2 regions of the Anaerostipes sp. 494a genome follow, and region 1 is predicted to be linked to the other one. Evidence: a T-box and tRNA genes for the amino acid it is inferred to sense, from the RefSeq annotation. Region 1 holds a T-box; the other holds one or more tRNA genes.

Region 1 (16,214 bases):
AAAAGCGGTACAGGATTTAAGTTTTCATGTAAAAGAGGGAGAACTATTTGCTTTTCTTGGCATTAATGGTGCTGGAAAATCTACCACGATTAATATTATGTGTGGGCAGCTTGCCAAAGATGGGGGAGAGGTTGTGATTAATGGAAGAAATCTTGATCAAAGTGTAGATAAAATCAAGAGAGATTTAGGAGTGGTCTTTCAAAATTCTGTTCTTGATAAATCATTGACTGTTTATGACAATTTGGAAGTCCGTGGAGCTTTATATGGTATTACAGGAAAAAAATTTCAGGAAAGGCTTGCTGAGATTGCCCGGATCCTTGATTTTGAAGATTTGCTGAAGCGTTCTGTAGGAAAGCTTTCAGGCGGTCAGCGCAGACGGATTGATATTGCCCGAGCTCTGTTACATAATCCAAGAATTCTCATATTGGACGAACCAACTACAGGATTGGATCCACAGACAAGAAAAACATTATGGAATGTAATCAGTAGTTTACGCAGGAATAATAATATGACGGTATTTCTTACTACACATTATATGGAAGAAGCTGCAGATGCAGACTATGTAGTTATTCTGGACAGCGGAAAAATTGTTGCCAAAGGTACACCGCTGGAGCTGAAAAACTGTTACACAGGAGATTTTGTGACAATTTATGGTATTACAAAAGAGCAGGCAGAATGCTTGAAAGTCCCATATGAACCGATTCGGGATGCTTACCGTTTTTTAGTACCTGATACCAAAGCAGCGACAGAACTGATTATTAAATATCCGGATATTTTTATAGATTATGAGATTACAAAAGGGAAAATGGATGATGTATTTCTTGCGGTGACAGGAAAAAAACTGATAGGAGGTGCGGGAAATGAAAGAGCTTAAAGCACTTGTAAAACGTAATACAAAACTCTTTTTTATGGATAAGGGAATGTTTTTTACTTCATTAATTACACCGGCTATATTACTGGTACTATATGCAACTTTTCTGGGAAATGTATATAAAGACAGTTTTACAAGCGTATTGCCAAAAACACTGGAAGTATCAGAAAAACTTATCGACGGATGTGTAAGCGGGCAGTTGATGTCCTCAATTTTAGCAGTCAGCTGTGTAACAGTTGCTTTTTGTTCTAATATGTTAATGGTGCAGGATAAAGCCAATGGTACAATCTGTGATTTGACTATTTCACCGGTAAAACCTTCAATTCTAGCCTTAAGTTATTATTTGGCAACACTTATTTCTACCTTGATTATCTGTTATGCAGCAACGGTAATCTGTCTTGGCTATGTGGCAGCCACAGGATGGTATTTAAGTGTGAAGGATCTGGGCCTGATTTTTTTGGATGTATTTCTTCTCGTATTATTTGGAACGGCATTATCCAGTATTATAGGTTTCTTTTTATCTACTCAGGGGCAGATATCAGCAGTGGGAACCATTATCAGTGCAGGTTACGGATTTATCTGTGGAGCATATATGCCTATTTCTCAGTTTTCGGAGGGATTACAGAAAGTCCTTTCATTTCTGCCAGGTACTTATGGAACATCATTGCTTCGTAATCATGCTTTAGGTGGTGTTTATAAGGAAATGAAACATGTGGGATTTCCATCAGGGGTCATAGAATCGATAAGAGATTCCATCGATTGCAATTTGTACTTTTTTGATCAGAAGGTTTCATTGTCAACAATGTATATGATTCTTACCGGTACAGTTATTTTATTGATTGCTATATATGTTTTTATAAATAAAGTAAGGCCTTATAAAAGATAGAAATGATGATTGTGAATCTTTTTATAATCAATAAAAACCAGTGATTTGTCAAATTTCACCTTGCGACTTTCTACCTATTGAAATATAATAGGGGAAATAAACTGTGAAACAAAAGAGAAAGGCGGAAATCATATGAAGTTATATAGTCAGAGTTTTATAACAGATTATCCGGTACCGCAGATACCAGTGGATGTAATCGAAGGATTTCCAGTACGTCCGGGACTATTTGATGTTAATGGAGCCATGGCTCTTCCCAATGGGGTAAATTTTACCATTCATACTCATGGGGGGACAGCATGTGAACTGCTGTTATTTCATAAAGGACATGAGGAACCGTTTGCAGTTCTGCCATTTCCGGAAGAATATAAGATTGGTGATGTGTATTCTATGCTGATATATGGTCTAAATATAGAGGAATTTGAATATGCATACAGAATCGATGGACCTAATTGCCCGGAGAAAGGATTACTGTTTGATAAAGATAATATTTTGCTGGATCCATATGCCAGAGCAGTAACCGGGCGTCATGAATGGGGAGAAAAATTAAAGGGTGCCTATCATGCAAGAGTCGTTAAAGATACATTTGACTGGGGAGATATGCCTCAGTCTTCCAGAAAAATGAGTGATCTGATCATATATGAATTGCATGTGAGAGGATTTACCAGGCACGAATCGTCTGGTGTTGATGATTCACATAAGGGTACTTTTGCAGGTCTCAAGGAAAAAATTCCATATTTAAAAGAATTGGGAATCAATGCGGTGGAATTACTGCCGATTTTTGAATTTGATGAGACAATGAATGAAAGAGACTATAATGGTCAAAACCTGTTAGATTACTGGGGATATAATACGGTAAGTTTTTTTGCGCCAAATAAGAATTATGCGGCGAAAGATGAATCCAATCGTGAGGGAAGGGAATTAAAAGAATTGATCAAGGCCCTTCATGACAATGGCATAGAAGTTATTTTGGATGTGGTATTTAATCATACTGCGGAAGGAAATGAGCAAGGAACCAATTTCTGTTTTAAAGGTCTGGACAATAATATTTATTATATGTTGACACCGGATGGAAACTATTATAACTTCAGCGGATGTGGAAATACACTGAATTGTAATCATCCAATCGTTCAGCAATTGATTCTGGAATCTCTCAGATACTGGACTGTCAGTTACAGAATTGATGGTTTCCGCTTTGACCTTGCAAGTATCCTTGGAAGAAATGAAGACGGAATGCCGATGAATAACCCTCCACTGTTAAGAAGTCTCGCAAATGATCCAATATTAAGTAATGTAAAACTGATTGCGGAAGCATGGGATGCAGGTGGAATGTATCAGGTAGGAAATTTTCCGGCAAGTAAGCGATGGGCAGAGTGGAATGGAAGATACAGAGATGCTTTAAGATCCTTTTTAAAGGGAGACAGTTGGGCATCATGGGAGGCTGCATGGAGTATCTGTGGTTCAGGAGATTTATATGGAGGATATACTCCATATAATCATAAAATGTATGCCGGATATAACTCCTGTGTCAATTTCCTGACATGTCATGACGGATTTACTTTATATGATCTGTATTCTTATAATATGAAACATAATGAGAGTAATGGATGGAATAATACAGATGGAGCTGATGATAACCGAAGCTGGAACTGTGGTATTGAAGGTGACACGGATAACCAGGATGTGTTGAACCTTCGTTTCCGGATGATAAGAAATGCCTGTGCTGTTTTAATGTGCAGCAGAGGTACACCAATGTTTCTGGCAGGTGATGAATTTGCTAATACCCAGTACGGTAATAATAATGGATATTGTCAGGATAATGAAGTTTCATGGATTGACTGGTCATATCTGGAAAAAAACAAAGATTTATTTGAATTCTTTAAGTTTATGATAGATTTTCGAAAGAAACACAGAATCATAAGAGAAAAGCTTCCAAATGCCGTTTGCGGGATGGATCCAATGCATGCACATGACCTGAATGCAGAGAAAGCATTTCTACCAAATGATGCAAAAACTGTTTCTGTCAGTTTTGCAGGATATGATAAAGAAAAAGGACATGATGATCTGATATATATTTCTGTGAATTCTGACTGGAATGATGCAGTGATTACGCTACCGCAGCTGCACGGGAACGGAGAATGGTATTTAAGTGTTAATACCTACGGTGATGAAAAAGGAAAATATTTTTATAAAGAAGGAGAAGAAGTAAGAATTGACAGGGAGTTTATTCTACGTCCACGTTCAGTGGCAGTGTTTACTGGAAGACCATATTAAACTGTCATATGATACTATCCTAAATTAAAAAATGGTAATAAGAAAAACGGATGCTTTCTATTTGGAAGAACATCCGTTTAATTATTATTCGTTTTTAAAATATTCTTTTACCAGTTTTACAACTGTTCCTGATAAAAGGAACAGGGCAATTAAGTTTGGAATAGACATTAATCCGTTAAATGTTTCTGCGATACTCCAAAGAAGCCCAAGGTCTACGGTTGCACCAAGAATGGCAACAAGAGAGTAGACAACCATGAATGGTTTAATTACTTTGGAGGAAAATAGAAACTCAATGCATCGGGCTCCATATAATCCCCAGCCTATAATGGTGGAGAAGGCAAAACAGCATAAAGCAATGGCAGTAAAAATAGAAACCCAGTTTCCATAAGTGGAAGTAAATCCAAGGATAGTCAGTTCTGCACCTGCAGCAGTTCCATAATGAACAGGTATTCCGCTACACAAAATAACCAGTGCAGTCAAGGTACAAATAAGAATCGTATCTGTGAATACTTCAAATATTCCAAAGAATCCTTGTTTTACAGGATTTTTTGTATCAGCACATGCGTGTGCGATAGATCCGGTACCAAGACCTGCTTCATTTGAAAAAATTCCTCTGGCAACACCTTTTTTCAAACTAAGGAAAAAGCTTCCTACGACGCCTCCGGTTACCGCACCAGGATTAAAAGCTCCGTAAATAATAGATGAAAAAACAGAAGGAATGTTGGAGATATTTATAATGATAACGCCTAAAGCCAGCAGGATATAAATAATTGCCATAAAAGGAACCAGTTTTTCTGTAACTTTTCCGATTCTCTTGACTCCGCCCAGAAGAACAAGAGCAACCAAAACGGCAATGATAATTCCCAAAATCAGATTACAAAGATTAAGAGAGTCCTGACGGATCATATGAAAATTAAGTAAAGCAGAATTTATGGCTGTTGTGATGGTATTAACCTGTGTGGCATTTCCGGTACCAAAAACAGTTAAAACTCCGAAAACAGAAAAGAGGACGGCCAGCCAGTGCCAATGCTTTTCCAAACCATTTTTTATATAGTACATTGGTCCGCCTACAAGATCGCCCTCAGCATTGCGTTCTCTGTAGTGGACAGCCAGTGTTACTTCAGCAAATTTAGTACACATTCCAAGAAAAGCGGAAATCCACATCCAGAAAACGGCTCCGGGGCCACCAATGGCAATTGCTCCTGCGACACCGGCAATATTTCCTGTTCCTACAGTTGCAGCAAGAGCTGTGCAAACTGCCTGGAACGGTGTCATAGAACCTTCGGAAGCTTCTTTTTTCCTAAAAACCCTGCCAATGGTTGTTTTGATCGCATAGGGAAATTTTCGGATTTGCAAAAAATGTGTGCGGATACTTAAATATAATCCGACTCCAATAATGCAGATCATGGCAGGGACACCCCAGATAAAGTTATTTATGGCTGCATTTAGTGATTCAATTGTATCTAACATATGACATAAAACCCTTTCGTTTTTTTTTGTATACAATGTCCGCTTGTGACAAACATATATGTTAAATCATATCATAGAATGAAAAAAATGTACAGAAACAGGAATTTATGCAACCAACGAAATGTTGCTGACAAAAGGTACTATTTTATGATACAATATGCTTTTATTAAAAGGAGATTAAGAAACCGATGGATTTTTATTTTGCACCTATGGAAGGAATTACGATTTTTTTGTACCGGAATGCATATGAAGAATTTTTTGGAGAAATTGATAAATATTTTACACCTTTTATCATGCCTAATGGAAAGAGAATTTTTAAGACAAGAGAATTAAATGATGTTCTACCGGAAAATAATGAGGGAATCCATCTGGTTCCTCAGATTTTAACGCGAAAATCTGAAGAATTTATTAAAACTGCAAGAGAATTAAAAGTTATGGGATATGAAGAGGCAAATCTTAATCTGGGGTGTCCTTCTAAAACAGTGGTTTCCAAAGGAAAAGGATCAGGTTTTTTAAAAGAGCCAGAAGATCTGGATGTTTTTTTATCAGAGATATTTGATTCATTGGATATGAAAATTTCTATAAAGACAAGAATAGGATTAAATGGACCAGAAGAATTTGAGGAGTTGCTGGAGATATACAACAGATATCCTTTGGAAGAACTGATTATTCATCCTCGCATTCAAAAAGAATACTATCAGGGAAAACCGCATCTGGATATCTTTGAGAGGGCATGGAAAGATAGTGTAAATTCTGTCTGTTACAATGGGGATATTGTTACGGTTGAGGATTATGAAACCATAACACAGCGTTTTCCAAAAATTGATAAGGTGATGATAGGAAGAGGATTACTGCATAATCCTGCATTGATTCATCAGATAAAATACAAACAGGAATTACAAAAGCAGGACCTGAAAATGCTCCATGATCGTATATATGAAGCATATCAGGGTTATGTGTCAGGAGATAAAAATGTTTTGTTTAAAATGAAAGATTTCTGGTCTAATCCTGTTAAACTGTTTAAGAATCACGAGAAACATGCCAAAAAAATTCGAAAGGCACAAAAACTTAAGGATTATGAAAATGCAGTGAAAGCATTATTTGAAGAAGATTTTATATCAGATGAGGGATGACTCCCGCCTCTGTAGGCGGTGAGCAACAATTATGTATCAGTGGCGGGTTTCAATCCCCCATCTGATATACGCTCCGCGAGGATGCGCAGGAATTCGGATTGGAAGTATGTCTGCTATGCAGACCCGAATTCCGCGCCAAGACTCGCGAGCGAGTCTTGAAGATGGAAACCTATAAAGCTTTTAGAGCAGCCATTGTAATATAGTTATATGGCTGATTAAAATGTGGAAGGAAAAATAAATCAAATAGTTTTAACTGATCAATAGTAACCTGTTCCTGAATGGCAAGGGAAAACATATGGATTGCCATGGAAATATCATATTCTGAGCAAAGCTGGGCACCTAAAATTACCCGGCTTTTTCTTTCGTAGACAATACGTATCATGACTTTGGAATTATTTTTCTTCATAAATAAGGCTTTCTGGTAATCTTCAAAGTCTGTGGATGCGGCATTAAATCCAAGCTGCAGGGCCTTTTTTAAGGTAAGGCCGGTACTGACCATTTTTAAATCCCATATACTGATGCCATTGGAGCCTTGAACACCAGGTGATTCCATAGGTGTGCCGCAGGCATTGTGAGCAGCAATGATTCCTGAACGTACTGCGTTTGTGGCAAGGGCAATATAGTCGGTTCGTCTGGATGCATTATTGTATACAGTAGAACAGTCACCGACAGCATACACATCTTTTATGCTGGTCTCCTGACGACTGTTTACTAAATATGCACCATTGGAAAATTGCTGGATGATGCTATTTCCAAGTTTTGTATTTGGGCGGAAACCAGTGCAGAAAATCACCATATCTGCCGGATAAGAGGAATGATTTGTTTTCACACTCTCAACTTTCTTTTCTCCTTCCAGACATTGGACACTTTCATTAAAAATAAGACGGATTCCGTGATGTTTAAGATTTTCTTCCATTTTTTGAGTAAAAGGGCGGTCAAAATAGCTGGTCAGGCATCCGTCGGCAGAATCAATTAATGTAACTTCCTTTCCATTTCGCTGAAATGCTTCTGCAAGTTCAACTCCAATGTATCCTGCTCCGATTACAGTTATCTTCTCGATAGAATGATTGTTTAGTTTTTCTATGACATCCTGTGCATTTTGATATAATTTTACAAATTGTACATTTTCCAAATTCACCCCTTTGATGGGAAGTGAAACAGGAGCAGAACCTGTGGCAAGAATTAATTTGTCATAAATCTGTTCATAGTAATTTCCGGAAAGACTTTTTGCTTTTACTGTTTTTTGATTAAAGTCAATGGATGTAACTTTAGTATTCATATGAATAGAAGCTCCTTTGCTTTCTAAAAGCTCTTTGCTGGAATAGAATAATTCATCAGGACCGGAAATCTGCCCTCCAATCCAAAGAGCCATACCACAGCCAAGAAAGCTTATATTGGAATTTGCATCAAATGCAGTAACTTCTATATCTTTATAATTGTCAAGAATTGTATTTAATGCAGCAGTACCGGCATGATTGGCACCGACTACAATGATTTTTTGTGACATAAGTAAAACCTCCTGCTTGTTTTTCAAGAGTATTCCACAAAATGGGAAAAACATTCAGAAATAAAAATAAAAAACCAATTGACAAATATTATTTTACTCCATTATAATGATTCAATAGGCGATGACGGAGAAAAGTAACATAAATTATCGTTCCCAGTGAGCAGGAGATAGTGAGAACCCTGCAAAGTGAATTTATGCGAAGAACACTTCAGAGCATCGATCTGAACCCGGATACAAAAGTGTCAACGGCAGTAGGTGAGACGTAAGCTTGGCGTTAACAGGCACACAAGAGAGACTGGTAAGACAGTAAATCAGGTGGTACCGCGGACTATACAGGTTCGTCCTGAAATATTTTCAGGACGGGCCTTTTTTCATTGGGAAAGAACTTGTTATGCTAAAGCGTAAGAGTCTTTCTGTGAAACCAGAATGCCTCGCCTGAATATGAATACAAGAACAAAAACCATAGAGAAGGAGATTGAAAATGTCAGACATGTATCGCACAAAGACAATGGATCAGATTTCTGAAAATGATATCGGATCTGAATTAAAGATTGCCGGCTGGGTGGAAAATATTCGTGACCATGGTGGCGTATCTTTTATTGATTTACGTGATATGTATGGAGTCATGCAGGTGGTTTTAAGAGATACAAGCCTCTTACATGACATCAGAAAAGAAGAATGTTTATCTGTGGAAGGTGTAATAGAGCACCGAGATGAGGAAACATACAATCCTAAGATTCCTACAGGAACCATTGAATTGGAAGCACATAAAATTGATATTTTAGGAAAGGTTTATACAGATCTTCCGTTTGAAATTGCGACATCTAAGGAAATCAGAGAAGATGTTCGTTTAAAATATCGTTATCTGGATATGAGAAACAAAAAGGTAAAAGATAATATTCTGTTCCGTTCCAAAGTGATTCGTTTCTTAAGAGAAAAGATGGAAGAACTTGGATTTGTGGAAATTCAGACACCAATTCTTTGTGCATCTTCTCCAGAGGGTGCTCGTGACTATGTGGTTCCATCAAGAAAATACAAAGGAAAATTCTATGCACTTCCTCAGGCACCACAGCAGTATAAGCAGCTTCTGATGGTATCTGGAATTGATAAATATTATCAGGTTGCACCATGCTTCCGTGATGAGGATGCCCGTGCAGACCGTTCTCCAGGAGAATTTTATCAGCTGGATTATGAAATGAGTTTTGCAACTCAGGAAGATGTATTTCAAGTTGGAGAAGAAGTACTGACTGCAGCATTTAAAGAATTTGCACCAGAAGGATTTGAAATTACAGAAGCACCATATCCGATTATCAGTTATAAACAGGCTATGCTGGAATATGGTACAGATAAACCAGATCTTAGAAATCCATTAAAGATCGTAGATGTTACAGAATTTTTCCAGAGATGTACTTTTAAGCCATTCCATGGTCAGACAGTTCGTGCCATCAATGTACACGCTAAACTGTCAAAGGGACAGCATGAGAAACTTCTGAAATTTGCTCAATCCATCGGTATGGGTGGTCTGGGATATTTAGAAGTGAAAGAAGAAATGAAGTACAAAGGACCAATCGATAAATTTATTCCAGATGATATGAAAATGGAACTGGCACAAATGGCAGGATTGGCAGAAGGCGATACTATTTTCTTCATTGCTGCACCTGAAAAAGCAGCATGTATTTTTGCAGGACAGATTCGTGATGAATTAGGAAAACGTCTGGATTTAATTGAAAAGAATGCTTATCGTTTCTGTTACATCAATGATTTCCCAATGTATGAAATTGATGAAGAAACAGGAAAACTTGGATTTACACATAATCCATTTTCAATGCCACAGGGTGGGCTGGAAGCATTAAATACAAAGAATCCACTGGATATTCTGGCTTATCAGTATGATATTGTATGTAACGGTGTTGAATTATCATCTGGAGCAGTTCGTAACCATGATATGGAAATCATGGAAAAAGCATTTGAAATTGCAGGATATGATAAAGAGACATTAAAAGATAAATTTGGAGCATTGTACAATGCATTCCAGTTTGGTGCACCACCTCATGCAGGAATGGCACCAGGAATCGATCGAATGATTATGCTGCTTCGTAACGAAGAAAATATTCGTGAAGTTATTGCATTTCCAATGAGCGGAACCGCACAGGATCTTATGTGTGGAGCCCCAAGTGAAATCACAGAACAGCAGTTAAGAGAAGTACACATTAAAGTAAGAGACTAAATACTACAAACCCACTTCTAAGCAACGGCTTCGGACCTTACAGTCCTGCAGATTGATTGCTTATGAAGTGGGTTTTTCGTTTAATATAGATGACGATAAATAGGAAGGCACCAGCCCCAAAATAATGTCCTTATCTGAGGATTATCAGCCATGTTTCCGGTTTTTCCGTTATCTTATACTGTTTGATGATCTGAAAATTACATTTTGTGCAGAGTTTTTTTACATATTCGTGATTTCTGGTATACATAATGATGGTTCCTTCTGGGCGCAGGAGTCGTTTTGCCATTGGAAAGAAATTTTTATAGATTTCGTAAATGTCGTTTTCACTTTTTTGTCCGGTTGCGTAAGGCATTTCTGTGAAGATTTCATCAAATGGATATTCATGGGCGAATGCAAAACAGTCTTTGTTGACATAATGAATGATCTGATCTGCCAGATTAGTATTGATAATGGCTTTTTCAATTGCTTCTGGAGAATGGTCAATTCCATAGGAAGTATTTCCTTTAATAACTTTCTGACGTTCGATCAGCATTGTGCCAACTCCGCAAAACGGATCCAGGATCTGGGCATCAGGCTTCATATAATCTTTCGCAAGCTGTACAAGAAGTGCTGCATTTACAGGTTTAATGCTTGTTGGAATATATTCTTTCCTGTAATCAAATCTATGATCATCTATGGTATATAATTTTAAAAATAAATAATAGTTTCCATCTTTTCTTTCAATCAGGCGGATTTCAAATTCATAATTTGAAGTAGAATTTATCAGTTTACGATGACTGTATTTTTCAATGGATGAAGCAATTTTCTGAGTAAAAATACTGCGATCCTTTAATGCCATTTTATTTTTTACGCCAAGACGAAAATAAAATGGGAAAGAACCATCATGGGATTTGAATAAAAAATCCAATAAACTGGAGGAAGCAATAGTTTTTCCAAGAACTTCAGGTTCTGGACCACATGATATCATGCCTGGTATCTGAAATAATAGTTCGTTCCAGGTACGGATATTCAATAAGTGCCGGATATTTTTTGTGGAAATACGGACTCCCAGTCTGGATGTTGAAGTTTCAGAGGTATTCATTTGTTTCTCTGTGATTTCAGGAAACAGTGAATTTGTACGAAACAGGCAGTGGAACGTATTTTTTCCGTCACGGAAAGAGTGAATCTGATCTTCGTTGGCAGAAAGAATCAGATCTGTTAGTGCATGAAGTTCCTTTTCCATATGTTTTTTATTTTCAGAGGTTGTTTCTGTTTCAGAAAGAGCTTGCAGATGCTCCTTTAATTGTGGAAGAAAAGGTGTAATATCCATATGCTGCATGGCACGGAGATAGGCTTCCTTAACAAATAAGGTCTTTTCTTTTTCGTAAGCCTGGAATAAGTTGTCTGCATAACTGGACAGATTAAGGTCACCAATCAGCAAGGCCGCATTTTTACGTGTTTTGGCATCATCATTTTGTAGAAAATGAGAAAGATCCAGACCATCTTTCAAAAGCCAGGATATGACCATTTCCTTGTTTGTGGAATCTTTTATTTCCTGACGTAACTGACTTAAGGTCTTACGTACTTCTATTTCATTTTTTAATCTTCGACATAAATTATAAATCATAGATAAATCCTTTCACTTTATAGACATAATATCTTATTAGGAGTATACCTTATTGAACCAGGTGCGTCCAGTCTGAAAGATTTGTCTGCTTTTTTTTCTCTGAGGTTTATGATACGATAAAAATAGAAATATAAATAGAAAATGATGAGAAAGGTTGGATGATATATGGCAATTGTAGGAGCATTTATGGTTCCGCATCCTCCATTGATTATACCTGAGGTTGGATGTGGAGAGCAGCAGAAAATAAGCGATACTGTGGCAGCATATAAAAAAGTAGCTGGGAAAATTGCAGCTTTAAAGCCTGAAACTATTGTGATTGCGACACCTCATTCTGTTATGTATGGTGATTATTTTCATATTTCACCAGGAACCGGTGCAGATGGGGATTTTGGACAGTTTCGTGCACCAGATGTGAAAATACATGTGGATTATGATGTTCCTTTTGTGCAGGAATTAAGCCTTGAGGCAGATGAACATGATTTTATGGCAGGAACACTGGGAGAGCGAGACAGAAGGCTGGATCATGCATTTATGATACCGCTGTACTTTATTAATCAGATATACAGTGGCTATAAAACTGTGAGAATTGGATTATCAGGATTATCCTTTGCAGAGCACTATCAGCTAGGTGAATATATAAAAGAAACAGCATTACGTTTGGGACGACGAACAGTGGTAATTGCCAGTGGAGATTTATCTCATAGATTAAAGGAAGACGGACCATATGGATTTGCAGAAGAGGGACCGGTTTATGATCAGAAAATCATGAAAATTATGGGAATGGCAGATTTTGGTGAACTGTTCGGGTTATCAGAAGAATTTTGTCAGAAAGCTGGGGAGTGCGGACAGAGAGCATTTTTGATTATGGCAGGTGCATTGGACCAGACAGCTGTGGATACAGAAAAATTATCCTATGAAGGACCGTTTGGTGTCGGATATGGAATCTGTGCATACCGTCCAAATGGTGACGATACAAACCGGAATTTCCGGGAAAAGTATATGGAATGTCAGCGGGAAAGACTGGAGAAACAAAAGCAGGAAGAGGATGAATTTGTTAAACTGGCAAGGAAATCTCTGGAAGAATATATGACTGGAAGAACACTTATTTCTGTTCCGGAAGGACTGCCAGATGAAATGATGGATCATAAAGCAGGAGTTTTTGTATCTTTAAAGAAAAACGGAAGACTGAGGGGCTGTATTGGAACCATTTGTTCTACAACTGATTCTATTGCGGAAGAAATCATACAAAATGCAGTGAGTGCAGGATACAAAGATCCAAGATTTCCAGAAGTTAGAGCGGATGAACTAAGTCAGATTGAATATAGTGTAGATGTTCTTGGAGAACCAGAGGAAATCACATCGAAAGAACAGCTGGATGTGAAGAAATATGGATTAATCTTAACAAAAGGTGTAAAACGAGGGTTACTGCTTCCAAACCTGGAAGGTATTGATACCATTGAACAGCAGATAGAGGTAACCAGACAAAAAGCAGGAATTGCAGAAGATGATGAAAATGTAAAAATGGAGCGATTTGAAGTCATAAGGCATAGGTGATTGTAATGATGGACATAAATATTACAGTGGCAGAAATGGAGGATCTGGATGAAATCATGGAGATGATGACTACTGCCAGAGATACAGTGGAGAACCCAGATTGGTTTGTGGAAGATAACAGGGAATATGTAAAAAGGCATTTAGGAGAAAATGGGATAACTTTAAAAGCCTGTGGACAAAATAAGATTATGGGTTTTCTCATTGTGGATATACCAGGTGAAGACGAGGAAAATCTGGGATTTGATCTAGGCTTTTCTAAAAAGGAAAGAGAATTAACAGTATTGATGGAGTCAGCTATTGTAAGACCTGAAGCAAGAGGAATGGGACTTCAAAGGAAATTACTTTATGAGGCAGAAAAGTGGCTTGAAGGAAGAATATACCGGTATGCTCTGGCAACAGTTCACCCGGAAAACCGCTACAGCAGAGGAAATCTGCTTGCTATGGGATATGAAGAAGCTATGGAAAAATTAAAATACGGAGGTCTTCCAAGAATTATCATGAGGAAACAGTTATTTGGGAAAGGAAGTGAAAATCAATGAAATTGAAAATACTGGAGAATGAGTTTGCTATATGCAAAATCAGGGACATAAATGAGATTGATTTTTCAGATGAATATTGTTTTATCGGGAAGACAGATGAAGAATTATCATTGGTTTGTTCAATAGATTGTTTACCAAATGACTGTCTGGAGTGTGACAAAGGCTGGAAGGGATTTCGAATAGAAGGAAAGCTGGATTTTTCACTGGTTGGAATATTGTCACAGATAACAGGAATTCTTGCAGAAGCACAAATTGGCATTTATGCAGTATCCACCTATAATACAGATTATATCTTTACCAAAGAAGAGCATTTTCAGAGGGCTTTGGAAATGCTAAAGTTATATGGATATAGTATAAATACAACCAAACCCGTTATTATCAGAGATACTTCTGCAGGGAACAGATCAACAGCATTAATTGAAAACCTCTTAAAAATATGGGAGAAATCTGTATGGGCAACCCATGCATTTTTATCAAAGGAGGATATCAGGGAATTAAAACCTTTCGTTTTAACCAGTCTGGAAGAAATTCCAAGACTATATATTCTGACAGACTCAAACGGAGTTAGCTTAGGATTTGCTGGAATGAAAGAAAATAAACTGGAAATGCTGTTTCTTGATCCAGATTGGAGAGGCTGTGGATATGGAAGACAGATGATGGAGTATCTGTTTTCCAATGATCACCTGACATTTGTTGATGTTAATGAACAAAATCCACTGGCAGCAGGTTTTTATCGCCATATGGGATTTGAAGAATACGACTGTAATGAATATGATGGACAGGGAAAAGAACGTCCGATTATAAAAATGAAAATTCAGGAAGATAAGACGAGGTGATTCTTATGCAGAAAAAATATGATGTTATTTTAATTGGAGCAGGTCCTTCTGCTATATTTTGTGCTTATGAATTGGTGAAAAACCGTCCGGGAATTAAAATCCTGATGATTGAAAAAGGAAGAAGAATTGAACAGAGAAAATGTCCGAAACGAGATACAAAAGTGTGCGTCAGCTGTAAACCTTGTTCCATAACAACAGGATTTGCAGGAGCAGGAGCGTTTTCTGATGGGAAATTATCATTATCGCCAGATGTAGGAGGAAATCTTCCGGAAATACTGGGATACGACAAAACCGTTGAACTTTTGAAAGAGTCTGATGATATCTATTTGAAATTTGGTGCAGATACAAAAGTATATGGAATTGATGAAGAGGAAGAAATAGCTAGAATACGAAAAAAAGCCATTCGGGCAAATCTTAAGCTGATTGAATGTCCAATCCGTCATCTGGGAACAGAAGAGGGGTATAAGATTTATTCCCGACTTCAGCATCATTTGCAGGAACAGGGCGTTGAAATGGAATTTAATACAATGGTGCGGGATATCATGATTGAAGAGGGACAGGCAAAAGCTGTTATTACAGATCAGGATGAGATATATTATGCCAACGAAATCGTTGCCGCTGTTGGACGAGAAGGTTCTGAATGGTTAAGTGATATCTGCAGAAAATATAATATTGAAACTCAGGTAGGAACAGTTGACGTAGGTGTTCGTGTTGAAGTTCGGGATGAAATTATGGAGGAACTAAACAGAAGCCTTTACGAAGCAAAGCTTGTGTACTACACACCGACATTTGATGATAAAGTCAGGGTATTTTGCAGTAATCCGTCAGGTGAAGTGGCAACAGAGTATTATGAAAATGGACTTGCAGTTGTAAATGGACATGCATATAAGGCAGAATCCTATAAGACGAAAAATACCAATTTTGCTTTGCTGGTTTCTAAAAATTTTACCAAGCCGTTTAAAGAACCGATTCAGTATGGAAAACATATTGCCCAGTTGTCTAATATGCTATGTGATGGAAAAATTCTTGTGCAGCGTTTTGGAGATTTTGTAAGAGGAAGAAGAACGACAGAAGAGCGGTTGGTTCGAAATAATATAACTCCAACTTTGAAAGATGCAGTACCAGGGGATTTATCACTGGTTTTTCCGTATCGAATTATGAAAGATATTGAAGAAATGATATATGCACTGGATCAGGTTACTCCGGGAATGGCCAGTGATGAAACATTGCTTTATGGAGTAGAAGTTAAATTTTACTCCAATAAAATTTTGGTGAATGACGATTTTGAAACAAATATTCAAGGATTACGGGCTA
Region 2 (16,214 bases), 1.1 Mb from region 1:
ACAGATGGTTCATGGGAGTCAGACCATACGAGATAAGTTGGATGGTCAAAAGGGAAAGAGCCCAGACCCACAGCTAAGGTCCCAAAGTGCGTGTTAAGTGGAAAAGGATGTGGGGATTCGAAGACAACTAGGACGTTGGCTCAGAAGCAGCCATTCATTGAAAGAGTGCGTAATAGCTCACTAGTCGAGAGTCCCTGCGCCGAAAATGTCCGGGGCTGAAACACGACACCGAAGCTTGGGAATGCGAATGCATTGGTAGAGGAGCATTGCATGAGGGATGAAGCCATACCGAAAGGAGTGGTGGACTTCATGGAAGAGAGAATGCCGGAATGAGTAGCGAGATGAAGGTGAGAATCCTTCAGGCCGAATATCTAAGGTTTCCAGAGTAAAGCTGATCTGCTCTGGGTAAGTCGGGACCTAAGGCGAGGTCGAAAGACGTAGTCGATGGATAACAGGTTGAGATTCCTGTACCACATATGGACAGAACTGTGGGGACACAGACAGGGAATGGAATCCGGGAATGGAGAGCCCGGAGCAAGCGAGGTAGGAGTCAGGCTGGCAAATCCGCCTGATGATCTGAAGACGTGATGCGTACCGAACATAAGTAGGGAAGTCCAGGCCCCTGGCTGTCGAGAAAAGCCGCTATTGTTTCATATGTGCCCGTACCGTAAACCGACACAGGTGGATGAGGAGAGAATCCTAAGGCCGACGGGAGAAGTGTTGTTAAGGAACTCGGCAAAATGACTCCGTAACTTCGGGAGAAGGAGTGCCATGAGAGTGGCCGCAGAGAAATGGCCCAAGCAACTGTTTAGCAAAAACACAGGTCTATGCAAAACCGAAAGGTGAAGTATATGGGCTGACGCCTGCCCGGTGCTGGAAGGTTAAGGGGAGAGGTTAGCGCAAGCGAAGCTTTGAACTTAAGCCCCAGTAAACGGCGGCCGTAACTATAACGGTCCTAAGGTAGCGAAATTCCTTGTCGGGTAAGTTCCGACCCGCACGAAAGGCGTAATGATTTGGGCACTGTCTCAACAACACACCCGGTGAAATTGAAATACCAGTGAAGATGCTGGTTACCTGCGCCAGGACGGAAAGACCCCATGGAGCTTTACTCCAGCTTGATACTGGGATTCGGCATGATATGTACAGGATAGGTGGGAGACTGAGAAGTAAGGACGTCAGTCCTTATGGAGTCGCTGTTGGGATACCACTCTTATCATGTTGGATTTCTAACCATCGGCCGTGATCCGGCCGGGGGACAATGTCAGGTGGGGAGTTTGACTGGGGCGGTCGCCTCCGAAAGGGTATCGGAGGCGCTCAAAGGTTCCCTCAGAATGGTCGGAAACCATTCGAAGAGTGCAAAGGCAGAAGGGAGCTTGACTGTGACACCGACGGGTGGAGCAGGTACGAAAGTAGGACTTAGTGATCCGGTGGTATAACGTGGGATTGCCATCGCTCAACGGATAAAAGCTACCCTGGGGATAACAGGCTTATCACTCCCAAGAGTTCACATCGACGGAGTGGTTTGGCACCTCGATGTCGGCTCATCGCATCCTGGAGCTGTAGCAGGTTCCAAGGGTTGGGCTGTTCGCCCATTAAAGCGGTACGCGAGCTGGGTTCAGAACGTCGTGAGACAGTTCGGTCCCTATCCGGCGCAGGCGGAGGAAATTTGATAGGAGCTGTCCTTAGTACGAGAGGACCGGGATGGACGGACCGCTGGTGTATCTGTTGTACTGCCAAGTGCATGGCAGAGTAGCCAAGTCTGGAAGGGATAAACGCTGAAGGCATCTAAGCGTGAAGCCCCCCTAAAGATAAGATTTCCCATACCATAAGGTAGTAAGACCCCTTGAAGACTACGAGGTTGATAGGGCAGAGGTGGAAGTGTAGCAATACATGGAGCTGACTGTTACTAATCGGTCGAGGCTTTAACCAGAGAAGGCAGAGTGAGGGATGACTTGCAAGAGATCTTGTATGATGTTTTGAAGGCACAAGCCTGATGATCCTCGATAGCTCAGTTGGTAGAGCACACGGCTGTTAACCGTGCTGTCGCTGGTTCGAGCCCGGCTCGGGGAGGTCAAGATACCGGGAGGTATCAGGAAAAGAAGGCCGTGAAGCGGTCAGAAAAAAGGCTCCATGGTCAAGTGGTTAAGACACCGCCCTTTCACGGCGGTAACACGGGTTCAAATCCCGTTGGAGTCATTGCTTTTCAGCATGTAATGAGTATAGTCTCATGTGTGCCGTTGTGGCTCAATTGGCAGAGCAGCTGATTTGTAATCAGCAGGTTACCGGTTCAAGTCCGGTCAACGGCTTCAAAGGACCTTTAGCTCAGTTGGTTAGAGCAATCGGCTCATAACCGATCGGTCCGGGGTTCGAGTCCCCGAGGGTCCATTGAAATTTTTAATAATATAACTATTTTGGCCCGGTGGCTCAGCCGGTTAGAGCGCCGCCCTGTCACGGCGGAGGTCGTGGGTTCGATTCCCATCCGGGTCGTTTACTATTTAAAAAATAGTATGTTATTTGTGGGATCATAGCTCAGCTGGGAGAGCACTTGCCTTACAAGCAAGGGGTCACAGGTTCGAGCCCTGTTGGTCCCATTTATATGCAGAAAATGCTGCATATATGCCGCAGTGGCGGAACTGGCAGACGCGCAGGACTTAAAATCCTGTTCGAGTTAAATCGAGTACCGGTTCGATTCCGGTCTGCGGCATGAATGTTAAAAGTATTTAATAAATACATTGACATTTATAATTAGATATAGTATAATATCTAATGTTGTCTAAGACAACAAATGTGGGCGTAGCTCAGCTGGATAGAGCGTCTGGCTACGGACCAGAAGGCCGGGAGTTCGAATCTTCTCGCCCACGGTAAGGACTTACATAAGTAAGTCCTTTTTTTATTACATAGGAAATTCCTTTGAATTTCCTATGTAATAAAAAACGCTCCGCGCAGATGTGCAAAGGGAGTTGAAGCGGGATTTTCCGCTTTCTTCTATGATTGTATTATATAGCTATTTTATCTTGCATCATAAGATAAATCTTCCTACATTATAAAAATCAGAACAATACGACAAAAACTTTACATTTATTTCACTTTGTGGTAAAATTCTATAGAAATGTAATACAAGCGTAACATTTAATTGAAAGGGAAGATAATGAAATCGACAATGAAAAAGATTACAGTATTAGTAGTCGTATTTTTATTTATATTAACAGCAGGTGTAGGAACAGCACCACAGAAGGAAGTGAAAGCAGCTTCTGGATATAGCGGAAAGATTTTTCGTCATTGGTGTAAATTAAGAACCGGAAAGTCTAAGAAATCCAGAGTTATTAGAAGACTGGAGATTGGAACACCTGTTACAGTATACGGTACAAGCGGAAGCTGGCGTAAGGTAAAAGTTGGAAATAGAACAGGTTATGTTTTAAAGAAATATGTTTACATTAATACAAATGCTCCTGCATTAACAGGTACTTCATATCAGAAAGGACAGAAAGTTGCAAGCTTCGCTCAGCGATTTGTTGGAAATCCATATGTATATGGAGGAACAAATCTTAATTATGGAGCTGACTGTTCAGGATTTGTTGGATCTATTTATCGTTGTTTTGGATATAATCTTCCAAGAACATCTTATGAGCTTAGAAAAGCAGGAAGAAAAGTTTCTTATAGTAGTAAACAGCCAGGGGATATTATCTGTTATGATGGACATGTAGCAATTTATATTGGAAACGGTCGTATTGTCCATGCAAGTTCAAGAAAAACAGGAATTAAAATTTCTCCAAGAGCAAATTATCGTAGAATTGTTTGTGTTAGAAGAATTGTAAATTAATTTAAATATTATATAGAAATCAAAGGGATCACAAAATAATTATTTTGTAATCCCTTTTTTATTACATAGGAAATTCAGGGGAATTTCCTATGTAATAAAAAACGCTCCGCGTGGATGTGCACGATGTGCAAAGGAAAGCAGTTAAAACTGCTGCACATCGGCACGCAAAGAGGAGCAAGTCCCTCATGATTGAGGGATACAGGGAGTTGATAGCGGACTTGTCCGCTTTGTTCTTAGATAATTTCACTGGAAAAGACTTTTTATGTAATGTTTGTTATTTAAATTTATTGATATATACAAAAGGTAAAATTAAAAAATGTAAGGGCAAATTAATCATTTTTTTGCACTAATTGTATTAATTTCAGTACAAAAACGGATTTTATGAGCTGTGTACAAATTCGACAAAAATCATTTATAATATAGACATAAAGTAGTTAGAACATACAACTGCTACAGAAAGTTTTATTCATTGAGGAGGCCTGTCATGAATAACTTACAGGAAAAAGTCATCCGGTCTATGGTTGATATGTATGGATTCTATTCCACAGATGAATTGTCAGAAATGACAGGAGTATCTGTAAGTTCCATCAAACATTCATTAAGCGAAATAGGAGATGGGGTAGAAGCATTTGGTGCAAAATTGTTATGTGTACCAAGGAAGGGAATCTGCCTTGTAGCTACAGATGAGCAGCGTGAAAAAATATTGGAAGAACTTGATTCATACGCAAATAGTAATCCGGAATCTTTTTTCTACCGGAAAAATTATATTTTAGATATTTTGTTTAATTTTCCAGCCAACTATACTATACAGCTTTTTGCAGAAGAGTTATGTGTCAGCAGGAAAATAATTCAGAAAGATCTGGATTCTGTAAAAGAATATTTGAAACAATTTCATTTAGAGTTGTCAAAAAGAAAAAATCAGGGAATTAAAATTGTTGGCCGTGAATTCGATATAAGACAAGCAATTGTAGATACACAAAATACAAAATACTGGAAACATGCTTATATTGACGATTTACCAGAAAACTTGGATTACCGGATCAGCAAAAGAGCTTTTACATTCTTTTCTGATTACTACTCAAAAGAAGATATTATGCAGACGCAAAGTTGTCTTGCTGAGGTAGAAAAAGAATTGAAAGTGGTTTTTGTGGATATTGCATTTTGTAGAATTACTGAATATTTGCTGCTTGCAAAAAGACGTATTCTGGAAGGCAAAAAGGTAACCAACTCAGAAAATCGGACAATGACACAATTGGATTCAGCTTATATGAAAGCGGCAAAAGATATTTTAGACCGATTTTTTCCGGATGAACAAAAAATGGAACTGGAATATCAGTTTCTGGCTGCCAAGCTATATGTTGCACGGACATGTCAGGTTCAGGCAGATATACAGGACGATGAACTGATGGATCTGGTAAACGATTATGTTTCTATTGTTCTTAATGTAATGCAGAAAGAAAATACAATAAAGCGCCGGGAACTGGAGAAGCAGATTGCTACTTTTCTGATGAAAGTCAAAGTAAAACATGATTATATGCTAGTTGAATGGGACGACTTACATAAAGATATTCAGCAAAATCTTCAAAGTATTTATGCAGTATGTCTTACGTATGCTTTTTATCTGGAAAATAACATTGGTTTTGTTTTGACGCAGGATGAAATTGCATGGATTACTCTTTTGATCCATCAGGCATCGATTGACAGTCGAAGTGAAAAACAAGGTATTTTAGTAACAGCAACAGATATTTATACGGCAAAATATGATGTGATGAAGATTGAAAATGAGATAGATAATCTCGAAATTGTAAAAACGGTTCATATTAATGATTATAAACCGGAAAATACCCAGGGGAAGCTGGTAATTTCAACAGTACCTTTGAAAGAAAAGCAAAGTAATGCAATAGAAATAACAAAACATGTGACGCAGATGGATTTGAATAAAATCATAAACTATATGGATGTTTATACGAGGACAGAGCAAAAACAGCAGTTATTTAACACGGTTCGTAAAACATTTCGCAAAGAACTGATATTAACGGACGTAATGACAGCAACAAAAAAAGAAACTATTGCCGAGGCAAGTAAATTATTGTGTCAGGAAGGATGTCTGGAGGAAGATGTGACGGAAAAAGTTTTTGAACTTGAGGAAAGACGGCCTACCACCATAGGAAATCAGATTGCCATGGCCCATGTGTATAAGGAACATGTAGCGGAAAGTGGAATAGTATTACTGAAAATGAAATATCCGGTACAATGGTCAAATACATCGAAAGTTAAGCTTGTATTTTTTATTGCGATTAATTTTGAAAACTCAGAGGAAATTGTAGAATTATTTAAGTTTCTATATAGTCTTATAGACAATAAGAAAGCAATAGAAAAAATCATAGGGGCAAAAGAACCAAAAGAAATCTATGAAATACTGATAAAAGAACTCAGATAGTTATTTCAAAAAGAGATTATAAAAATATTAACTATATTTAACAGGAGGATGTCAAAATGTTAGTAAACATGAAAGAAATCTTGGAAATCGCTGAAAAAGAAGGATATGGAATTCCTTGTATCAACACACCAAATGAGGAAACAGTTCGTGCGGTTATCGGAGCAGCAGAAGAATTGAACACACCGATTATCATTGACCACGCACAGGTACATGATACATTGATTCCAATCGAGAGAATTGGGCCGGTTATGTTGAAATATGCAAAAGAAGCAAGAGTTCCTGTCTGTGTACATCTGGATCATGGTAGTGATTATGAATTTGTTATGAGAGCGGTTAAAATAGGTTTCCCATCCATCATGTATGATTGCAGTGCACTTCCTTTTGAAGAAAATCTGGAGAAAGTTAAGAAATTTGTTCAGTTTGCGCATGCAGCGGGAATAACAGTAGAAGCCGAATTAGGTGTAATGGCATCTACAGAAGAAGATACACATGAAGATGCTGAAAGCAGAGTACTGACAAATGAAGATATCAAAGAATTTTTTACAGAACCTGAAGAGGCAAAAGTATTTGCTGAAGAAACAGGATGTGATGCATTAGCTGTATGTTTTGGAACAATGCATGGAATCTATGCAGAACCTCCAGTATTGGATATTGACAGGGTAAAAGCATTACGTGCAGCTATTCCTGATACATGCCGCGTTGTTATGCATGGGGCTTCAGGGGTAGAATTTGACCAGGTTCAGAATGCTATCAGTGCAGGATGTTCAAAGATTAATTATTATTCTTATATGGCAAAGGCAACAACAAAATTTGTTGCAGATAAAGTAGCAGAAACAGAAGGAAAGATCGCATATCATGAATTACAGGAAGCAGCATATGAATTCATGAAAGGTTATGCAAAAGACGTAATCAGTGCATTTAAAAATGGAAAATAAAAAGTAAATCAGGGAGGTATTTCATGGGCAGCGTGAATTTAGCAGAAGTGTTGCTTGATGAAATGGTAATTCTTGATTGTGAGCCTTTTAAAGACAAAGATGATATGTTTGATGCAATGACTCGCAAATTTGAAGAAGCAGGCTTTGTATCAGATGCAAAAGCATACAAAGAAGCACTTGAATACAGAGAAACACTTGGTCCGACATATATGGGAAACTTTGTTGCAATTCCCCATGGAAAATGTAAAGAAGTTATAAAACCAGGAATTGGATTCTGTAGATGTAAAGAACCTTTCATCTATGAGTCTGCAGGGGAGTCGGGCGAGGTCAAATACATCTTTGTATTGGCTATTTCTGACAATCAAGCCAATGATTACCATTTAAGAGTTCTTGCAACATTAGCAGGGATGTTAGCACACGAAGAGTTTTTAGAACTTCTTGGAACGGCAGAAAGCTATGAAGATCTGATTCATGGCATAAGCAATATGTAATCGGTATGTTATTACATGCCAGAAAAAGAAAACGGGAGGTGAAAACTTATGAAAGTAGTAGCAATCACATCTTGTGCAACCGGTATCGCACATACCTACATGGCAGCGGAAGCCATTATGAAAGTATGTAAAGAGAGGGGACACGAGTGCAAAGTTGAAAAACAGGGAGCTTTAGGAATTGAGGACAAGCTAAAGACCCGTGAGATCAAAGAAGCAGATTTGATCGTTTTTGCCAATGACGTTGGTATTACAAAGGCAGAACGCTTCGAACCTTACAAAGACAAAATCTTTCAGACAAAACCACATGACGTAATTAAGGACCCAAACATTATTTTTAGCGGAATGGAATAGTAAAAATTCAAAAATTGAGGAAAATGAAAAATATTTGTGAAAGGACGGAAAGATAAATGAGAGATGTTATTGATGATATCAAAGAAGCGTTTTTAACAGGTGTATCGTACATGCTACCATTCGTAGTAGCCGGAGGTATCCTGGTAGCATTAGGATTTTTGTTAGGAGGATATAATATCCCGAATACAGTAGAACCGGGAAGAAATTTTGCATCTACTATTTTCTGGATTGGTAAAATCGGATTAGGTACATTTATGGTACCAATTCTGGGAGCGTATGTAGCATATTCAATTGCTGATAAACCAGGTATCTGTGTTGGTATGTTCGGAGGCTGGATGGCAACGGATCCGTGGGGAATGGGATATGGTTCCGGATTTATCGGTGCTTTGATCGCAGGAATCCTGGCAGGATATCTTGTAAACTGGTTAAAGAAGATTCCATTACCAAACGCTTTAAGATCACTTCTTCCTACATTAATTATTCCGGTTATTGGATGTGCAGTAATCTGTTTATTGATGCATTATGTAATTGGTGGGCCTTTAGGAGCATTGACACAATGGTTAACAAAAATGCTGGATGGTCTTGGAACAGGAAACCTGGTACTTCTTGGTATTGTGCAAGGATGTATGCTTGCATTTGACATGGGTGGTCCATGTAATAAGGTTGCGTATGCATTTGCATTGGCATGTATGGAAACAGGAAACTTTGCACCAATGGCTGCAAACTTTGTTGCTTGCTGTGCACCTCCATTAGCAATGGCATTTGCTATGTTAGTTGCACCTAAGAAATTTACACAGGAAGACAGAGATGGTATTCCAGGATGCTTCGCAGGAGCATTATGTATGATCACAGAGTTTGCAATTCCATATGCAGCTAAAAATCTGAAATATATTCCATGTTACATGGTTGGTTCTGCAGTTGGAGCAGTAATCTCTTATTTATGGGGAATTACCATCAGAGCACCTCATGGTGGTGTATTCGTAGTATTTGCTATGAATAAAGTAGTACCATTCTTCATTACATTGATTATTGCAGGTGCAATTTCTGCAGCACTGATCGTATTGGTTACAAAACCGGAAGAAGAAAAATAGAGTTTATAAAAAAGGACAGGAGAAATAAAAATGGCAAAATTATTTGATATTATGGGAAGATTCCCTTTTGAACCGGACAAGAAAAAACCGATGTTAATCCGTAAACAAGATTATTCTACAGCATTGTATCCACCGGATAATGCATTTACATCAGATAATACATTTACGATGATTACAACCGATACTTTCATGTTAGGAATTTACGAATTAGGACCAGGAGGAGTATTTGCACCGCTTGATATCCATCCTGGAGATGAATCCTATTATATCTTAAATGGACCTGTACTTCAGAGAAGTGGTAATGGACAGTTCGCTTATCTGCAGACAGGAGAAGGTTTATTCATGCCAGAAGGTGCATGGCATTGCTGCCATAACTTCTCTGACGAAAAAGCCAGAATTCTTTATTTCATTACACCAAAAGCATGGAGTGAATCCATTCCTCCAGCAGTAATTCCAACTGAAGAAGAAACTAAATTCTACAAAGGACCAAATAATGAAAACCTGCCTGATATGCGAGGAGCTATAAAAGATATCTCCAGACAGGGATGTACGGATGATATTGGACATTGGCCAGTAGATCCTGAAGAAGCAAGAAAAACAGGTGCTGTATATGCAGTACGTGATTTTGAAAAACTGAATAATGTACATGGAACAACTCATCCAATGATGTTAAGATTCATTACAAGTAATGATTATGGACATTTTGGAGAAATGATTCTTCCAGCAGGTGGTTATGGACCAAGATGTTCAGATCCAGATGTTCATGCAGGAGATGGTGCATTATATTGTGTTGATGGCCCTGTAACAGTAAATCTGGTAGATGCTCAGGAAAGCTTTGTTCTGGAACCAGAAGATACATTCTTCCTTCCAGCAGGAACAAAATATCAGTTAGTGAATTTTGAAAATAAACCAGTTAAAGTAGTATTTGCCATTACAGAACTGTAAGAAAAATCAGGATGATAGGGAAACCCTATCATCCTGTATTAATAATCAGAAACAGAACTGTTATACAGTTTAGAAGGAGATCATTATGAAAATATCATTAGGATGTGATGAAGCAGCTTATGAGTTAAAAGAAACTATTAAAAAGAGACTTCAGGAAACAGGACATGAAGTTATTGATAATGGTGTAGGAGAAGGAGAAGTTGAATTATATCCGGATGTTGCAGTGAGAACCTGTGAAAAAGTAACAGACGGGACTTGTGATCGTGGGATTCTTGTATGCGGAACGGGAATTGGAATGGCCATGACAGCAAATAAAGTTCCGGGAATACGTGCAGCAGTCTGCCATGATCCATTTTCAACAGAAAGATCTATCTTAAGCAACAATGGAAATGTTATGTGTATGGGCGCAAGAGTTATTGCACCACAGCTGGCTTTATATTTACTGGATATCTGGATGGGGCTTACTTTTAAAGATGGACCGTCTACAGAAAAAGTTGAACGTATCATGCACTATGAAAACCAGTTTTGTGGAAAATAGGAGGATATAGGTATGTATTTTAAATTTGGAGTAGATACATTTATCTGGGCTGAAAATTTCAAAGAAGAGCATCTTTGGATTATCCCAAAAGCAAAAGAACTTGGATTTGAAGTTATTGATTTTGCAATCGCTAATCCATATACTTTTCCAACAAAAGCAGTAAAAGCTGAATTGGAAAGAGTAGGAATAGATTGTGTATGTACCACAACATTAACATTGGAAACAAATCCGATTTCTCCAGATGCTGAAATCCGTCAGGCAGCAGTTTCAGCTATGAAAAAATGTGTAGATATCTGTAATGAATTAGGAGCTCCTATTCTTGGTGGAGTAAATTATGCCGGATGGGGATATATAACAAAGAAACCTAGAACATACCAGGAATGGGAATGGGGCGTTGAATGTATGCGTCAGGTTGCCCGATATGCAAAGGAAACAGGAACAGTGAACATTTGTGTAGAATGTGTTAACCGGTTTGAAACACATTTTCTGAATATTGCAGCAGATGCTGTTCAATTTTGTAAAGACGTGGGAGTTGACAATATGAAAGTACATCTTGACTGCTTCCATATGATTCGTGAGGAAAAGAGCTTTGCAGGAGCAGTAAAAGAATGTGGAAAAGAATATCTCGGATATGTTCATGTAAATGAAAATGACCGTGGAATTCCAGGAACCGGTCTGGTTCCATTTAAAGAATTCTTCCTTGCATTAAAAGAAATTGGATACGAAGGACCTCTGGTTATTGAGTCATTTGATCCAAGCTTTGAAGAATTAGCAGGAAACTGTGCAATCTGGAGAAATTTTGCAGATACAGGAGAAGAGCTGGCAATTGAAGGATTGAAAAATCTGAAAGCAATTGCAGATGCTTTATAGGAGGAAACAGGTCATGAATCGAATTGTAAATAATCCTGATTATGTTGTTGAAGATATGTTAAAAGGGTTTGTAAAAACTCATAAAGATATTGTATCAACAACAGAAAATGAAAGAGTTATTAAATATAAAAATGCACCGGTAGAAGGAAAAGTTGGAATCGTAACCGGAGGAGGATCTGGACACAAACCGGCTTTTATAGGATATATTGGAGAAAATCTCTGTGATGCAGTAGCAGTAGGAGAAATTTTTTCTTCACCAACTGCAAAGGCATTTTTAGATGCAATGAAAGAAGCAGATTCTGGAAAAGGTGTTGCCTGCCTGTATGGAAATTATGCAGGAGATAATATGAATGTAAAAATGGCAATGCGTAAGGCAAAGAAACTGGGAATTGAAGTAAAAACAGTTGTTGCCAATGATGATTGTGCTTCTGCACCAAAAGATGAAATCGAAAAAAGAAGAGGTGTTGCCGGAGAAGTCCTTATGTGGAAAGTCGGCGGCGCCAAAGCAGCCATGGGAGGAAGTCTTGATGAGGTTATTGCGGTAGCACAAAAAGCAATTGACAATACACGTTCTGTTGGAATTGGTACAGCACCATGCACAATTCCGGCAGTAGGTCATCCAAATTTCCAGATCGAAGACGGAACCATGGAAGTTGGAATCGGACATCATGGTGAACCAGGAATTAATGTACAGCCATTAAAGACTGCCAGTGAAATTGCAGATGAAATGCTGGATATTATTATTCCGGATCTCCCATTTGAAAGTGGAGATGAAGTAGTTGTACTGTTATCTGGACTGGGTGCAACACCAGTGATGGAACAGTATATTGTATATGACAGAGTTGAAGAAGTTTTGTCAGAAAAGGGAATTAAAGTACATCGTTCATATGTAGGAAATTATTTTACATCGCTTGAGATGATGGGGGTTACCTTGACAGTCATGAAGTTAGATGATGAGCTAAAAGAATGCATAGATATGCCGGCTAATTCTGCAGGATTAAAGCAGTTTTAAAATGATAATTCTTTCATAAATATAGAGAAGACATTCTCAAGGTAAAATATGGCACAATTATTTGTGCCATATTTGAACCTAAAACTGTTTGGGGAAAAAAATATACTGTGATAAAATAAAGTCAGTAACGAAAGAGACTTTGGAAGGAGAAGGAATATGTCAAGTTTTAAAAATGCAGATGCAGGTGTAGTTGTGGATAAATTAATCAAAACAATCCAGGAACAGAGAGATTACTTAAGTGAAATCGATGGAAAAATTGGTGATGGAGATCATGGTATCAATATGAACAAAGGATTCACCATGTGTGAAAAGAAACTGGAAGGACAGACTTATAATTTATCAGAAGGTCTATCTATCCTTGGTGCTACTCTTCTGGAGGATATTGGTGGATCAATGGGACCTCTTTACGGAATGTTATTTGATGAAATGTCAATGGCATGTGAAGATGCAGAAGATATTGATGCAGATGTATTTGCAGAGATGATTACAGGTGCAGTAGAAGGAATTCAGGATATCAGCCCTGCACAGGTTGGAGATAAATCTTTGTTAGATACTTTAGTTCCAGCCAAAGAAGCTTTTGTAGCAGCCAAAGAAGCAGGAAAAGAATTTGCTGAATGTCTGGACGAAATGAATGCTGCAGCAGAAAAAGGATGGCAGTCAACAAAAGATCTTGTAGCAAAGATCGGACGTGCAAGCCGTCTTGGAGAACGTTCCAGAGGAGTTTTGGATGCAGGAGCAACAAGTTGCTATTTCATTATCACAACCATAGGAACCGCAGCAAAAGAATTACTATAATATCAATTTAACCTCTATATATTATATTCATACAATTCAGTAAAACAGGAGTCACGAAAATCTGGCTCCTGTTTTATATTATACAAAATTACAAATATTTACATTAATGGGTTGACAAGGAAAATATAATATGATAACTTATCAGTAGAAAGTGCTTATATAGTAGCACATAAGTTTTTTGACAGATCCCCTTATTTTAAGATCTTGGTTCCTTTTGGCATTTCAGCCATACATACCCCCGAATTTCTTAAAATCATCATCAATCATTCATACTATCCTCTATCTATTTAGCAGCTGTATGAGCACTTTCATTTTTTTCTCAATCAGTAAATGACAAATAAGAAAGAATATGTTATCATAATACTTTAGTTAGAAGATTTATAAAGAATAATTCACATATAGGAGGAAAAAATATCATGCCAGTAAAATATGTATTTGTTACCGGTGGAGTGGTATCCGGATTAGGAAAAGGAATCACAGCTGCTTCTCTGGGACGATTACTGAAAGCAAGAGGCTATCATGTGACAAGCCAGAAGTTTGACCCATATATCAATATTGATCCAGGAACAATGAATCCAATTCAGCACGGAGAAGTATTTGTAACAGATGATGGGGCAGAAACTGACCTGGATCTTGGACATTACGAAAGATTCATCGACGAGGGCCTGAACAAGAAGTCAAATGTTACCACAGGTAAGGTTTACTGGAGTATTTTATCAAAAGAACGTCGTGGAGATTATGGCGGAAATACAGTACAGGTCATTCCACATGTAACCAATGAAATTAAAAGCCGTTTTTACAGAAGCGATGATACCAGCCGTCAGGAAGTTGCCATTATCGAGATTGGCGGTACAGTAGGAGATATTGAAAGTCAGCCATTTCTGGAAGCTTTAAGACAGTTCCAGCATGAAGTTGGACATGAAAACTGTATTTTAATTCACGTGACTCTGATTCCATATCTGAAGAGTTCAGGAGAATTAAAAACAAAACCAACACAGGCAAGTGTAAAAGATCTTCAGGGAATGGGAATCCAGCCGGATATTCTTGTATGTCGTTCTGATTATCCTCTGGATGACGGAATTAAAAGAAAGATTGCACAGTTCTGTAATGTAGATAGAGACCGTGTTATTCAGAATCTGGATGCAGAAGTTCTCTATGAAGTACCATTGATGATGGAGAAAGAACATCTGGCACAGGAAGTATGTACATGTCTGAATATGCCATGTCCGGAACCGGATCTGGATGACTGGAAACAGATGATTGATAACTGGAAGAATCCAAAACATAAAGTAGAGATTGCGCTGGTAGGAAAATATGTATCTCTTCATGATGCTTATATCAGTGTTGTTGAATCTTTGGAACATGCAGGAGTTGCCAATTCTGCAGATGTGAATATACGCTGGGTGGACTCTGAAAGAGTAAGTTCATACAATGTGGATGAGATGCTTGGAGGAGTTCATGGAATACTTGTTCCAGGAGGATTTGGAGACCGTGGAATTGAAGGTATGATCTGTGCTATTAAATATGCAAGAGAACATAAGATTCCTTATCTTGGAATTTGTCTTGGAATGCAGCTGACTCTTGTAGAATTTGCAAGAGATGTTCTTGGATACGAAGATGCACACAGTCAGGAGTTTGATCCGGATACAACACATCCAATGATTCATATTATGCCAGATAAAGATGGATTAAAGAATCTTGGAGGAACTTTACGTTTAGGTTCTTATCCTTGTGTGCTGGCAGAAGGCTCTAAGGCAGCACAGCTGTATGGAGAAAAGGAAATCCATGAAAGACATCGTCATAGATATGAAGTAAATAATGCATACCGTGATGAGTTACAGGCAAATGGAATGATGCTGTCAGGATGTTCACCAGATGGAAGAATAGTGGAAATGGTTGAAATTCCATCTCATCCTTGGTTTGTGGCAACACAGGCTCATCCAGAATTTAAATCCAGACCAAATAAGGCCCATCCGTTATTTAAAGGATTTATTAAGGCTGCTTTAGATCATCAGAAATAAAGCATCAACTGGTCCCGAAAGGAGAACGTTATGAAATATGAAATTATTGGAAGTACAGTACCAGCTGTGGAAGTGGAACTTGGGAAGGGTGAATCAATGTTTACCCAGTCAGGAGCTATGACCTGGATGGATTCATCTGTTAAGGCGGATACCAAGATGGAAGGCGGACTGCTAAAGGGACTTGGAAGAAAATTTGCAGGAGAGTCATTATTTGTAGTTACTTACAGTGCACAAAAGGAAGGAGCAAAAATCGCTTTTGCGTCTTCTGTACCGGGAAAAATTATGAATGTTGATTTTCAGGGAAATGGAAGTCTGATTTGTCAGAAAGATGCATTTTTATGTGCAGAGAAAACGGTCCAGCTCAGTACGGTATTTACAAAAAAGATTAGTGCAGGTGTTTTTGGCGGGGAAGGTTTTATTCTTCAAAAACTTTCCGGAACAGGAACAGCATTTCTTGAAATTGATGGAGATGCTATCACAAAGGAACTGGCTCCAGGTGAGACAATCCTTGTAGATACAGGAAACGTTGTTGCATTTGAAGAAAGTGTATCTTATGAAATAGAAAGAGTAAAAGGTGTGAAAAATATATTTTTTGGAGGAGAAGGATTGTTTTTGACGAAACTTACAGGTCCAGGAAAAATTATTTTACAGACAATGAATTTCAATGATTTTGCAGGAAGGATTGCAGGTTATTTTCCTGATTCAAAAGAGTAAGAGGAAAAGCGTTAATTGTAAAAAATTAACGCTTTCTTTTTTATTTGGAAGGACCATGCGGACCTGATGGTTTTGTTCTAAATAATAAAAAAGAAATGCAAAAGTAAATATGATATAATAAAGAAAATAGACAATGATAAAAAAATGGTTGTTAGGGGGATATAAATGAATGTAAGAGGTGTACGTCTTTA

What was found. A T-box is a leader RNA that pairs with one kind of tRNA and senses whether it is charged. The one in region 1 lies ahead of aspS (aspartate--tRNA ligase), so its partner is inferred to be a tRNA-Asp.
Region 2: it encodes a tRNA-Asp, which carries the amino acid that the T-box ahead of aspS (aspartate--tRNA ligase) is inferred to sense. The anticodon was not compared.

Annotation. Positions count from the first base shown of each region.
Region 1 is NZ_MJIF01000001.1:1,016,431-1,032,644, reverse strand. Features, by position in the region: gene BHF70_RS05210 (ABC transporter ATP-binding protein) at 1-874, shown strand, start outside; gene BHF70_RS05205 (ABC transporter permease) at 861-1,757, shown strand; gene BHF70_RS05200 (glycogen debranching protein) at 1,890-4,028, shown strand; gene BHF70_RS05195 (alanine/glycine:cation symporter family protein) at 4,113-5,498, opposite strand; gene BHF70_RS05190 (tRNA dihydrouridine synthase) at 5,687-6,631, shown strand; gene nox (H2O-forming NADH oxidase) at 6,801-8,138, opposite strand; T-box leader at 8,251-8,487, shown strand; gene aspS (aspartate--tRNA ligase) at 8,620-10,365, shown strand; gene BHF70_RS05175 (TRM11 family SAM-dependent methyltransferase) at 10,496-11,971, opposite strand; gene amrA (AmmeMemoRadiSam system protein A) at 12,137-13,525, shown strand; gene BHF70_RS05165 (GNAT family N-acetyltransferase) at 13,531-14,064, shown strand; gene BHF70_RS12850 (GNAT family N-acetyltransferase) at 14,061-14,900, shown strand; gene BHF70_RS05155 (NAD(P)/FAD-dependent oxidoreductase) at 14,906-16,214, shown strand, end outside.
Region 2 is NZ_MJIF01000001.1:2,120,067-2,136,280, forward strand. Features, by position in the region: rRNA gene BHF70_RS10725 (23S ribosomal RNA) at 1-1,930, shown strand, start outside; tRNA gene BHF70_RS10730 (tRNA-Asn) at 1,998-2,070, shown strand; tRNA gene BHF70_RS10735 (tRNA-Glu) at 2,125-2,196, shown strand; tRNA gene BHF70_RS10740 (tRNA-Thr) at 2,234-2,306, shown strand; tRNA gene BHF70_RS10745 (tRNA-Ile) at 2,312-2,385, shown strand; tRNA gene BHF70_RS10750 (tRNA-Asp) at 2,414-2,487, shown strand; tRNA gene BHF70_RS10755 (tRNA-Val) at 2,519-2,591, shown strand; tRNA gene BHF70_RS10760 (tRNA-Leu) at 2,619-2,704, shown strand; tRNA gene BHF70_RS10765 (tRNA-Arg) at 2,788-2,861, shown strand; gene BHF70_RS10770 (C40 family peptidase) at 3,161-3,820, shown strand; gene BHF70_RS10775 (BglG family transcription antiterminator) at 4,305-6,260, shown strand; gene BHF70_RS10780 (class II fructose-bisphosphate aldolase) at 6,317-7,195, shown strand; gene BHF70_RS10785 (PTS sugar transporter subunit IIA) at 7,219-7,686, shown strand; gene BHF70_RS10790 (PTS fructose transporter subunit IIB) at 7,735-8,037, shown strand; gene BHF70_RS10795 (PTS fructose transporter subunit IIC) at 8,094-9,128, shown strand; gene BHF70_RS10800 (cupin domain-containing protein) at 9,159-10,073, shown strand; gene rpiB (ribose 5-phosphate isomerase B) at 10,159-10,611, shown strand; gene BHF70_RS10810 (sugar phosphate isomerase/epimerase family protein) at 10,624-11,481, shown strand; gene BHF70_RS10815 (dihydroxyacetone kinase subunit DhaK) at 11,495-12,493, shown strand; gene dhaL (dihydroxyacetone kinase subunit DhaL) at 12,650-13,288, shown strand; gene BHF70_RS10825 (CTP synthase) at 13,705-15,309, shown strand; gene BHF70_RS10830 (TIGR00266 family protein) at 15,340-16,023, shown strand; gene BHF70_RS10835 (alcohol dehydrogenase catalytic domain-containing protein) at 16,189-16,214, shown strand, end outside.